Regions from separate parts of the Anoxybacillus kestanbolensis genome, predicted to be linked through region 1. Evidence: riboswitches for the same ligand, from Rfam matches in the RefSeq annotation. Region 1 holds a riboswitch; the other holds the start of a gene.

Region 1 (6,975 bases):
AAGTATCGTGAACTTGGATTAAAAGACAAATTAAAAACGATGACAGAAGAAGACATGTTGCAATTGTTGTCATCAGACGGGATGTTAATCAAGCGTCCAATCATCACAAATGGCGAGCAAGTTATTGTCGGATTTGACGAACAAAAATATCACGAAATGTTTAAATTATCGTGAAATCATGACAAAAATCGTGTATGATGAAAAAGAAGATGATATGTTGGAGGGAAAACGATGAGCATTCCAAAAGAGCTACGTTATTCACAAGAACATGAATGGGTGCGTGTCGAAGGAAATACGGTTCGCATTGGGATTACGGACTTTGCCCAGTCAGAACTCGGCGATATCGTATTCGTTGAATTGCCAGAAGTGGGGGCACAACTCACAGCAAATGAGCCATTTGGTAGCGTGGAGTCAGTAAAAACCGTATCTGAATTATATGCTCCAATTAGCGGAAAAGTCGTAGCTGTGAACGAAGAGTTAAACGACAACCCAGAGTATGTAAACGAATCACCATATGATAAAGCGTGGATGATCGTCATTGAGCCAAGCGATTTAAGTGAAGTGGACAACCTATTAACGGCAGAACAATACGAACAAATGATTAACCAAGATTAAAAAAACAACTCACAGGGCACCCTACAACACAGGGGTGTCTTTTTTGTTAAAACAAAGAACAATCGATATTACAAAAGATGTTGTTGGGAAATTTAATGAAAACGGCAACTTTGAGCTGTTTTATGACAACGAATGTGTTGGAGAATTTGTTCAAGAAACGAATAAGTTAAAGTTAAAGCATGGATACCAACAACAAAACGGGCGTATTTTGAAAAGCGTAACAGTTACTGAACATCCAAATATGAAATATGTCGATTGTGATACAGAAGGTGGTTGGTGTTAAGGACAGCGACATCGCTGTCCTTTTGTATTGGATAAAAGGAGAAAAAGTGTGCGATCACGAATATAATATACATAAATGAATGTACAAGGTGATGACGATGGCGATTGTAGAGGTAGAAAAAGTGATTATTGTCGAAGGGCGCTCAGATAAACGAAAAATCGAAAGCATCATTAGTGAGCCAGTTGAAATTATATGTACAAATGGAACGCTTGGTACCGCCAAACTTGATGAATTAATCGATGCTTTGTACGATAAAGAAGTGTACATTTTAGTCGATTCCGATGAAGCGGGGGAAAAATTGCGCCGTCAACTTCGCCGTGAATTTCCACAAGCTGAGCATTTATACGTCGATAAAATGTATCGCGAAGTGGCAGCAGCTCCGAAGCATCATATTGCGGTCGTGTTATTAAGTGCAAATATCGATGTACACGCACAATATTTATAGAAAGTTGTGTGATCGTTGTGAAAGTTGTCTATATGTACACGCCATTATGTGGAACATGTCAAGTGGCAAGTCGAATGGTTGATGTACTTGAGCAGTTATTGCCATCTGTTACATTTGAACGTCAAGATTTAAACTACGTGCCGGACAAAGCGGTTGAGTGGTGCATCGAAAGCGTTCCGTGTTTACTTATTTTTCAACATGATAAACTTGTACAAAAAATATATGCTTTTCATTCTGTTCCATATTTATACGAAACGTTGCGAAAGCTGGCTGAATAAAGCCAGCTTTCGACATATTTCTTGGGAAATTGACGAGGAAACGAGACATTTGTCGAGCGTTTATAGCAGGAACTACTCGCATTTATATGGAAACAATGGATATGAGAAATATAGGACGGGGGCGATTGAATGAACATGTTAGCGCCGATTTTGCCGAATGACTGTTTATATATTCAACTACAATGGGAGAGTCGAGAAGTATTATTATGCATATCGAAAGAAGGTATTCGTCGCGTAGAAGAGGTAGATGGAGAGCGAGTCATTACGATTCGTGGTTCGGCACAGGCGATTATGTCGCTATTGCAAGGGTCTTTAAAACTACAGCAACAACTGCGATTAAACGAATTGTCCGTCACAGCATCGTTTCGTCACATTTTATTGTTAGAGTCGATCTTTTTCCTTGCCAAGCCGTATGATGTTGTTCGTTGACGAACGCATTTTGTCGTGTTAAAATTCAAAATATTCATAAATTATTGTATTTGGGGAGAAACGATGAAATTTGAAACGATTGCTGTTCATGGCGGATTGCAAACGGATCCAGTAACGAAAGCGCGTGCAGTGCCAATTTATCAATCGAATGCGTATTTGTTTGATAACACAGAGCATGCGGCCAATTTGTTTGCGTTAAAGGAAGCTGGGTACATTTATACGCGCATTCATAATCCGACGGTAACGGTGTTTGAAGAGCGTGTCGCTCAACTTGAAGGGGGCATTGGTGCTTTAGCGGTAGCGAGCGGCATGGCTGCTATTACGATGGCAATATTAAACGTCGCTCAAGCGGGAGATGATATTGTTTCTGCTTCGACGTTATATGGAGGAACGTACAATTTGTTTGCGAATACGTTGCCGAAATACGGCATTACAACACATTTTGTCGATCCGTCTGATCCAGAAAATTTCCGTGCGGCAATTACACCAAAAACGAAAGCGATTTTTGCTGAAACAATTGGCAACCCAAGCCTGCATGTGTTAGACATTGAGGCAGTTGCGGAAATTGCGCATGAAGCAGGCATTCCGTTGATTATTGACAACACGTTTGCGACGCCATACCTTTGCCGGCCAATCGAACACGGAGCGGATATTGTTATTCATTCGGCAACGAAATGGTTGCTTGGTAACGGAACGACGTTAGGTGGTATCATTGTCGATGGTGGAAAATTTGATTGGAATTCGCCGAAGTTTCCAGCGTTTACGGCGCCAGATCCAAGTTACCATAATCTCGTATACGCAGACATCGGTGCGGCGGCGTATATCGTCAAAGCACGCGTGCAGTTGTTACGTGACTTAGGACCGGCGATTAGCCCGTTCAACGCCTTCCAGTTTAATTTAGGGCTGGAGACGTTGCATGTCCGCATGAAAGAGCATATTGCCAATACGAGAAAAATCGTCGAGTATTTGGACAACCATCCAGCAGTCCATTGGGTGTTGTACCCTGAACATGACAATCATCCAGCAAAAGAGCTAGCGAAAAAATATATGCCAAAAGGGGCAGGAGCAGTCGTTGTCTTCGGCATTCAAGGTGGCCGTGAAGCAGGGGCTACGTTAATTAACAACGTTAAGCTTTGGTCGCATGTTGCCAACGTCGGTGATGCAAAAAGTTTAATTATTCATCCTGCAAGTACAACGCATCAACAGTTAAGTTCAGAAGATTTGAAAGCATCCGGCGTGACAGAAGATATGATTCGTTTATCGGTCGGTATTGAAAATGTCGATGATTTAATCGAAGACTTAGAACAAGCGATTGAAGCGGCGACAGGGGTACGGTCGATGTATTCGCGGGTGTAAATATGAAAGGTGCTAGTTAGATTTTTCGACTAGCACCTTTCATTTTATGAGTTGTAACCGCAGCGCTTTAACAAAGCGGCGGGTTTGTTCGTAGCCCGACATCCGAAGAGTAGCGGTTTCTCATGCTATATATTCAGTTCACTTGATTATGAAGGGGAAATAGTTGAAAAATTTTTATTGACACCGTCCTTCATTCGATGATATACTCACTTTTGTAGTTTAAAATGATCCTTAAACATATTAAAACGTTAACTGAATAAAGCGTTTAAAAGCGCTCTTATCAAGAGAGGTGGAGGGATGTGCCCGATGAAACCCGGCAACCGTCAGCGCTGCTGAAATGGTGCCAATTCACACAAAGCGTTTGCTTTGAGAGATAAGAGACAGAATGGACGATTCGCGCCTTTCTGTTCTCTTGAGCAGAAAGGCTTTTTTCATGGAAGGAAGGTGACAGCAACGTGATCACATTATCGAATGTAACAAAAGTGTACAAAGCAGCAAGTGGGAATGTAACGGCAGTCGATCATGTGAATTTGCATATCGAACAAGGAGAAATTTTCGGTATCATCGGTTATAGTGGAGCAGGGAAAAGCTCGCTCATTCGGTTATTGAACGGATTAGAAAAGCCGACGAGCGGTGAAGTGATTGTTGATGGGAAAGATATGGGGAAAATTAGCGGGAAGCAGTTACGCCAAGCGCGCCAACAAATCGGCATGATTTTTCAACATTTTAATTTGCTTTGGTCACGAACCGTGCGCGAAAATATTGCTTTTCCGTTAGAAATTGCTGGCGTGCCGAAAGAAGAACGGATGAAGCGTGTCGATGAACTTATTCAACTCGTCGGTTTACAAGGGAGAGAAAATGCGTATCCATCGCAACTGAGCGGCGGACAAAAGCAACGCGTTGGTATTGCACGCGCATTAGCGAACAATCCGAAAGTGCTGTTATGCGATGAAGCAACATCGGCGCTTGATCCGCAAACGACCGACTCAATTTTAGACTTGCTTGTTGATATTAATAAACGTCTCGGTTTAACGATCGTATTAATTACACACGAGATGCACGTGATTCGCAAAATTTGTGATCGCGTTGCGGTCATGGAAAACGGAAAAATTGTCGAAATGGGCGAAGTGCTTCACGTATTCCGCAAGCCAGAACAGCCGATTACAAAACGATTTGTTCAGCAAGTGACAGAGCCGGAAGAAACGAAAGAAGCGATGTTGCATCTTCTTGAACGATATCCGAATGGTAAAGTTGTTCAACTGACATTCGTTGGTGAAGCAGCTGAGCAACCGCTCATCACACAACTCATTCGTCAATTCGATTTAAATATAAATATTTTACAAGGGAAAATTTCACAGACACATCACGGAGCATACGGGGTGCTGTTCATTCATTTAGACGGTGCGAATGAGGAGATTGAGCGAGCGCTCGCTTTTATTCGCCAGCAAGAAGTTGAAGTGGAGGTGTTGGCGAATGTTCAATGAACTATTTCCGAACGTTGTTTGGGATAAAATATGGGCGGCCACGACGGAAACGTTGTATATGACCGCCGTCTCCGTTGTCGCAACGTTTGTGCTTGGTATTTTACTCGGATTGTTGTTGTTTTTAACGTCTAAGGGAAACATATGGGAAAATCGTTTTATTAACGGTGTGATCGCATCGTTCGTCAACATTTTTCGTTCCATTCCGTTCATTATTTTAATTATTTTGCTCATTCCATTTACGAAACTTGTTGTTGGTACAATTCTTGGAGCGAATGCTGCGCTACCGGCACTCATTATCGGGGCCGCTCCGTTTTATGCACGCATGGTTGAAATTGCGCTTCGTGAAATTGATAAAGGTGTCATTGAAGCGGCAAAAGCGATGGGGGCAACGACAGCAACAATTATTTGGAAAGTGCTTCTCCCTGAAGCGTTGCCAGCACTTGTATCTGGTATTACAGTTACAGCGATCGCGCTCGTTGGTTATACAGCGATGGCAGGAGTTGTCGGTGCTGGGGGGCTTGGAAACTTAGCGTATTTAGAAGGGTTTCAACGTGACAATAACGACGTCACGTTCGTTGCAACAGTGCTCATTTTAGTCATCGTCTTTATCATTCAGTTTATTGGTGACCTTGTCACTTCTAAAATAGATAAACGATAAAAGGAGGAAAAAACAAATGAAAAAATGGTTCTCTTTACTTGTTGCTGCAGTTGTTGTATTAGCGCTCGCTGCTTGCGGAAAAAGCGAAAGTGCCGAAGAAAAGACGAATAAGCTTGTCGTTGGGGCATCAAACGTGCCACATGCCGAAATTTTAGAAAAAGCAAAACCGATTTTAAAAGAAAAAGGAATCGAATTAGAAATTGTGACGTTCCAAGATTACGTGTTACCAAACAAAGCATTAGCGGATAAAGAGTTAGATGCAAACTATTTCCAACACATTCCTTATTTAGAATCTCAAATGAAAGAACATGGCTATGACTTTGTGAATGCAGGCGGTATTCATATTGAGCCGATTGGCGTATATTCAAAAAAATACAAAAGTCTTGAAGAGCTACCAAACGGTGCAAAAATCATTATGAGTAACTCTGTTGCTGATCACGGTCGTATTTTATCGATGCTTGAAGAAAAAGGACTAATTAAATTAAAAGATGGTGTCGATAAGACGAAAGCAACAATTGATGACATTGTTGAAAATCCGAAAAATTTAGTATTTGAAGCGGATGTTGAGGCAGGATTGCTTCCGCAAGTGTATAAAAATGATGAAGGAGATGCGGTATTAATTAACGCAAACTATGCGTTAGATGCCGGATTAGATCCAGCAAAAGATCCGATTGCGGTTGAGTCGCCAGAAAACAACCCATACGTGAACATTATCGCGGTTCGTAAAGGTGATGAAAACCGTAAAGAAATTCAGACGCTTGTTGAAGTGTTGCAATCAAAGGAAATTCAAGACTTCATTTTACAAAAATATAATGGTGCTGTTATTCCAGCAACGAAATAAGGATGTCCATTCGGGCGTCCTTTTATATTTTCTCGAAAACGACGCATGATAAAAAGGAAGGAGGAGTGCATATGTCGATAGAACAATGTTTACACGAATATAAGCAAGGGTTAGGCACCGTTCACACAACAAATGCCTCATGTTGGACGAGCGTTTAACGCATTTACGGAAGCTTGCTTCGTCGAAGGGGAGCTATCAAAAAAGAAAAACAACTCATCGCACTAGCGATTAGTGTCGCTAAACAAGATGAATATTGTACCATTTATCATATTGAAAGGGTGCATCGATGAAGGGGCGACAGAGAAAGAAATATTTGAAGCGTGTGCTGTCGCATCTGCTTTAGCTGGAGGGGCGACGATGAGCCAGTCCGTTACGCTCGTTCGACAATGTGTCAATGAATTTACTCGCATGCATTAAAGGGTAGGGGGTTCCCCACCTGTTTTACATATATGATAAAACAAGCAAACTTTAGAAACAAAAAAGTATCAAAATGCTTGCAATAAGGTTGCTAATACTTTTCATCTGTTATAAAATTGTAATGAGAATAAAATGAGAATTACGTTTCATGAACATAAGCGAAACTGGA
Region 2 (5,159 bases), on a different contig from region 1:
ATAAGACGCGTGGAGCTTCTTTGCGGTCGCCTGCTCCGTAGGCGATCCAGTACGGTGCTAAATGTTCTGGTGTTGGGACAGCTTGTTTCGCATAAGGGGCTTTTTCTTCATAGTGAAATACGTCTTCGCTTTGAGCGGATGATTGAGCAAGCAACCAATCATCGAAAGCAACAGCCCAAGAATCTGCTTTCGTTTGTTCATCCCAGCGAAGCGCCATTAAATTGTGCACTGTGCCACCGCTGCCGAGAATCATGACACCTTCGTCACGCAACGGGCGGAGTGCCTCTCCGAGTTGAAACAATTGCTTTGGTGTCCACCACGGAACGACAGATGCTTGGATGATTGGAATGTTTGCCTCTGGAAATAGTCGGCTTAACAATACCCATGAACCGTGGTCAAGTCCACGTGTTTCATCGACATTGACGATAGGTGAGACGTGTTTGAATTGATGTTGGACGCGTTTTGCCCATTCTACTGAACCTTGTGCAGCATAGGTTACTTCATACAATTCACGTGGGAAGCCGGAAAAGTCATAAATCATCTCATACGTTCCAGCGATCGACGAAACGGTCGGTTGGCGTGTCATCCAATGTGCAGTAAAGACGACGATAGCTTTTGGATGCATCTGTTTTCCGAGCGTTGTTAAAAACGATGTATATGCGCTATCTTCAATCGCTAACATCGGTGATCCATGCGCAAGAAATAAAGCAGGTGCTTTCATTATCTCCCTCCTTTTTTTTAATGTACCATATATATTTCTGATTTGTCGATTTTTGCATGTGAGGCGCATGGTCGGGCAGTTGTGCATAACATGACGATGAATATGAAAAAGAGGTGAGAACATGTATTATTACTATCCGCATTACGTGTATCCAATGTATCCATATCCGATCATGCCTTATCCGCTTCCGAGGGAATATACGAAAGATTACGGACCGAACCCGTTTGTCATTCAAATTGAAGAAGCGACGAAACGAAACAATATGTTCCGTACGACGTTATGGACAGGTCCGCATTTACAAGTGACGTTAATGAGCTTGCGTGTCGGGGAGGATATTGGTTTAGAAATTCATCCGGGCGTGGATCAATTTTTACGTATTGAACAAGGCGAAGGGATTGTACGGATGGGGAAAAAGAAAAACGAGCTAACGTTTGAACGACGAGTGGGCGACGGTTCTGCTATTTTTGTCCCTGCTGGAACGTGGCATAATGTAATAAATATTGGAAACGTTCCGCTAAAATTGTATTCCATCTATGCACCGCCACAACATCCAGCGGGTACCGTCCATCCGACAAAAGCCGATGCTCTTGCGGCGGAATGAGAGAAAAGACTTGGGGGAAGCCCTCACGTGTTGGAAAAGGATAAAAAATAGTTGCAATTTTTCGGAAAATAAGATACATTAATTAAAAATCAGAAAATTCAATATCGTTTTACGTTCTTATCAAGAGAAGGGGAGGGACTGGCCCGATGAACCTTCAGCAACCAGCCGAAAGCGGTCAGGTGCTAAATCCAGCGAATTGGCGTTCAATTCGGAAGATAAGAAGAAGCGACTGTAAAAGCCTTCTTCTTTGAAGGCTTTTATTTTTTTAGAAAGGAAGAGAGCGAATGAGTCATATCGAAACACGGTTAGCGCAAATTGGAAATCGAAGCGAGACAGCGACAGGGACGGTCAATCCGCCTGTCTATTTTTCAACAGCGTATCGTCATGAAGGGATCGGACAGTCGACAGGGTACGATTACATTCGGACAGGAAACCCGACGAGACGTATTGTCGAGGAGGCGATTGCGCAGTTAGAAGAAGGGGATCAAGGGTTTGCATGTAGCTCAGGCATGGCGGCGATTCAAACGTTGTTTGCGTTGTTTGAAAGCGGCGATCATTTCCTCGTTTCGGCCGATTTATATGGCGGAACGTATCGGCTATTTGAAAAAGGGTGGAAGAAATACGGTTTATCGTTTACATACGTTGATTTTCGCGATCTCGATGCGGTAAAGGCGCATGTGACGGACAAAACGAAAGCGATTTTTTTAGAAACGCCGACAAATCCACTTATGCAAGAGGCGGATATTGAAGCGGTGGCAACGTTTGCGAAGCAATATGGGCTGCTTCTTATCGTCGATAATACGTTTTACACCCCTGTGTTACAAAAGCCATTAACGAAAGGGGCGGACATCGTCATTCATAGCGCAACGAAATATTTAGGCGGGCATAACGACGTGCTTGCCGGGCTCATTGTTGCCAAAGGAAAAGAGCTGTGCGAGCAACTCGCGATGTATCATAACGCCATCGGTGCGGTGTTGTCTCCGTTTGATTCATGGCTGTTAATTCGCGGCATGAAGACGCTTGCGCTGCGCATGCGTCAGCACGAACAAAACGCAAAGGCGATATATAAATTTTTAGTCGAACATGAAGATGTGACGGACGTATTGTATCCGGGAAGAGGAGGAATGTTGTCGTTTCGCGTGCGCGATGAAAAATGGGTGAATACCTTTTTACGAAGTTTAAAACTGATTACGTTTGCGGAAAGTTTAGGCGGTGTCGAAAGTTTTATTACGTATCCCGCAACGCAAACGCATATGGATATTCCAGAGGATATTCGCATCGCCAACGGGGTATGTAATCGTTTGTTACGTTTTTCGGTCGGCATTGAACACGATGATGATTTAATTGCTGATTTAGCACAAGCGTTTCAGCGTATGAAAGAGGTGTGAAAAGTGGATGTACAAACAAAGCTCGTTCACAATCAATGGCAGATTGATACGCAAACGGGGGCAGTGAGTGTCCCGATTCATCATGCGTCGACGTTTCATCAGTTTGATTTTGATACGTTTGGCAAGTACGATTATAGCCGTTCGGGAAATCCGACACGCGAGGCGTTGGAGGAGACGATTGCGGAATTAGAAGGTGGAGTGAGCGGTTTTGCGTTCGCTTCCGGCATGGCTGCCATTTCTACGGCATTTTTATTGTTGTCAAAAGGCGATCACGTACTGATTACCGATGACGTATATGGTGGAACGTATCGCATCATCACGGACGTATTGAGCCGATTTGGCATTGAACATACGTTTGTTGATATGACCGATTTAGATGCGGTGGCGCGTCACATTCGTCCAAATACGAAAGTCATTTATATGGAAACGCCGTCCAATCCGCTTTTGAAAATTACAGATATTCGTGGGGTTGTGAAGCTTGCGAAAGCGCACGGTTGTTTGACGTTTTTAGATAATACGTTTGCGACTCCTTTGTTGCAGCGTCCGCTTGATCTCGGTGTCGATGTCGTTTTGCATAGCGCAACGAAATTTTTAGCAGGTCATAGCGATGTCATTGCTGGACTTGCGGTTGTGAAAGACGAGCGTCTCGCAAAACAGCTTCGCAAACTGCAATATTCGTTTGGGGCCGTGCTCGGTGTGCAAGATGCGTGGCTTGTGTTGCGTGGATTAAAAACGTTGCACGTTCGGTTAGAGCATTCGTCTCGTTCAGCTATGCAATTGGCGCAATTTTTACATCGTCATCCGAAAGTGGCACATGTATATTATCCAGGGCTTTCGCATCATGAGGGGCACGTCATTCATCGCGAACAAGCGCGCGGATTTGGGGCGGTGTTGTCGTTTGAATTGGAAGATGAACAAGCGGTGCGAACGTTCGTCCAACATGCGCACATTCCTATTTTTGCGGTCAGTTTAGGGGCGGTCGAATCGATTTTATCGTATCCAGCGAAAATGTCGCATGCGGCGATGCCGAAAGCGGAACGCCTTCGTCGCGGCATTACGGACGGTTTGTTGCGCATAAGCGTTGGACTTGAGGCAATGGATGATTTAATGGCCGACTTTGAACAGGCGTTATCGTATGTATAGGCTAGGTATAACACCTAGCCTTAGCTAATTTGGTCGAGAGCGTTACGTTGTAGTTGTTGTTCGACCATGCGATCGAGCTGTTGAATTTTTTTTAAAGCGAGTTCGTCATCGATTTGGCGATAATGATGTTTGCCACCCGGTTCTTCATCTGCTTCATCGGCGAGCTTCACGATCGTTTGAAGCGGTTTTCGTTTTAGTTCTCCTTCTGGAAGATACGAATCGGTGTGAAGCAAAATGGCGAGGGCAATTTCTTTGGCGTGTTGAGGATGTTCGCCGAGTCGAATAAGTAACTTATGCGCTCGCTCTGCCCCTTTAATCGCATGAATATCGTTTTGTTTATATGTTTCATAGTCCCACGTTCCGTTTGAGTACCATTCATAATGACCGATATCGTGAAGCAAAGCAGCTTTTGTCGCTAAATCGACGTTCACTCCATAAAGCAAGGCGAGGCGATATGCGTGGTATGCGGTAGCGATGGCGTGCGCGACGCCTGAACGTTTCAAATATTTTTGAGTGATGGGGTGAAGGAAGATGTCAGTTAATGTGACACGTCTCATAGCTCACCATCCCTTTCGAATGTTTTTCTAATCATCATACCACGTCTACTTTTAACATGGCAATACATATTTTTTTCGTTTTTTCTTCATACTAAATGAAAAAGTATGGAGGACACATATGTTTTTATCATTATTATTATCGGTTATGACAGCGCTTTCGTTCAATGGGGATACTTGCACAAAAAAATTAGAGGAAGCAAACGTACAACTATGTGGCAAAGAAGATGGAGATTGGGTGCGTCATTTTACGCTTCACGTCGGTCAACAGACGTATGCGTTTCCGGAATGGGAACATGTCAACGATCCGAAGGTGATCCCGCAATTGCATTCGGTAGATGTCACAAAAGATGGAAAAGAAGATATTGTCGTTTTTCTCGTGAAAGCGCGCGGCAACGGCACGTATAAAAACGAAGTGCACGTATTTGCCCATCACGAAAACGGGATAGAAGAAATGATCGTCGAAGATCCGCGCACCGTTGTTTTGAAGAGTGTGAAGATGAGGGAAACAGACGAAGGAACAGAGCTGATTATAGATCATGTGCACGCGCTCATTCCGTATAACCGCCAAGGCGGGAAAGGCGTCAAAGTGACGTTCGATCGCTTTTTAAAATACGCGCTCGATAAACAAAAACTGAAGGCCGTTTTACTTCTCGAACGAAAAAAAGGCGAATACATCGGCAGTTTAATCGTCACGTATGAATATAAAGACGGTCTTTTCCAAGGCACGCATATCGACTTTATCCGCCATT

Evidence for each region. Region 1 has a riboswitch for S-adenosylmethionine ahead of BO219_RS11045 (methionine ABC transporter ATP-binding protein). Riboswitches for the same ligand answer to the same signal wherever they lie in the genome.
Region 2: another riboswitch for S-adenosylmethionine. It lies ahead of BO219_RS06930 (methionine biosynthesis PLP-dependent protein); the one in region 1 lies ahead of BO219_RS11045 (methionine ABC transporter ATP-binding protein).

What each region holds. Positions count from the first base shown of each region.
Region 1 is NZ_MQAD01000020.1:33,430-40,404, forward strand. Features, by position in the region: gene BO219_RS11010 (arsenate reductase family protein) at 1-174, shown strand, start outside; gene gcvH (glycine cleavage system protein GcvH) at 232-615, shown strand; gene BO219_RS11020 (YusG family protein) at 650-898, shown strand; gene BO219_RS11025 (ribonuclease M5) at 996-1,343, shown strand; gene BO219_RS11030 (thioredoxin family protein) at 1,352-1,621, shown strand; gene BO219_RS11035 (hypothetical protein) at 1,751-2,050, shown strand; gene BO219_RS11040 (O-acetylhomoserine aminocarboxypropyltransferase/cysteine synthase family protein) at 2,114-3,406, shown strand; SAM riboswitch class I at 3,681-3,786, shown strand; gene BO219_RS11045 (methionine ABC transporter ATP-binding protein) at 3,862-4,890, shown strand; gene BO219_RS11050 (methionine ABC transporter permease) at 4,880-5,548, shown strand; gene BO219_RS11055 (MetQ/NlpA family ABC transporter substrate-binding protein) at 5,565-6,389, shown strand; partial or broken gene BO219_RS11060 (carboxymuconolactone decarboxylase family protein) at 6,461-6,806, shown strand.
Region 2 is NZ_MQAD01000006.1:44,707-49,865, reverse strand. Features, by position in the region: gene BO219_RS06940 (DODA-type extradiol aromatic ring-opening family dioxygenase) at 1-721, opposite strand, end outside; gene BO219_RS06935 (cupin domain-containing protein) at 843-1,322, shown strand; SAM riboswitch class I at 1,437-1,544, shown strand; gene BO219_RS06930 (methionine biosynthesis PLP-dependent protein) at 1,607-2,710, shown strand; gene metC (cystathionine beta-lyase) at 2,714-3,853, shown strand; gene BO219_RS06920 (HD domain-containing protein) at 3,874-4,410, opposite strand; gene BO219_RS06915 (hypothetical protein) at 4,529-5,159, shown strand, end outside.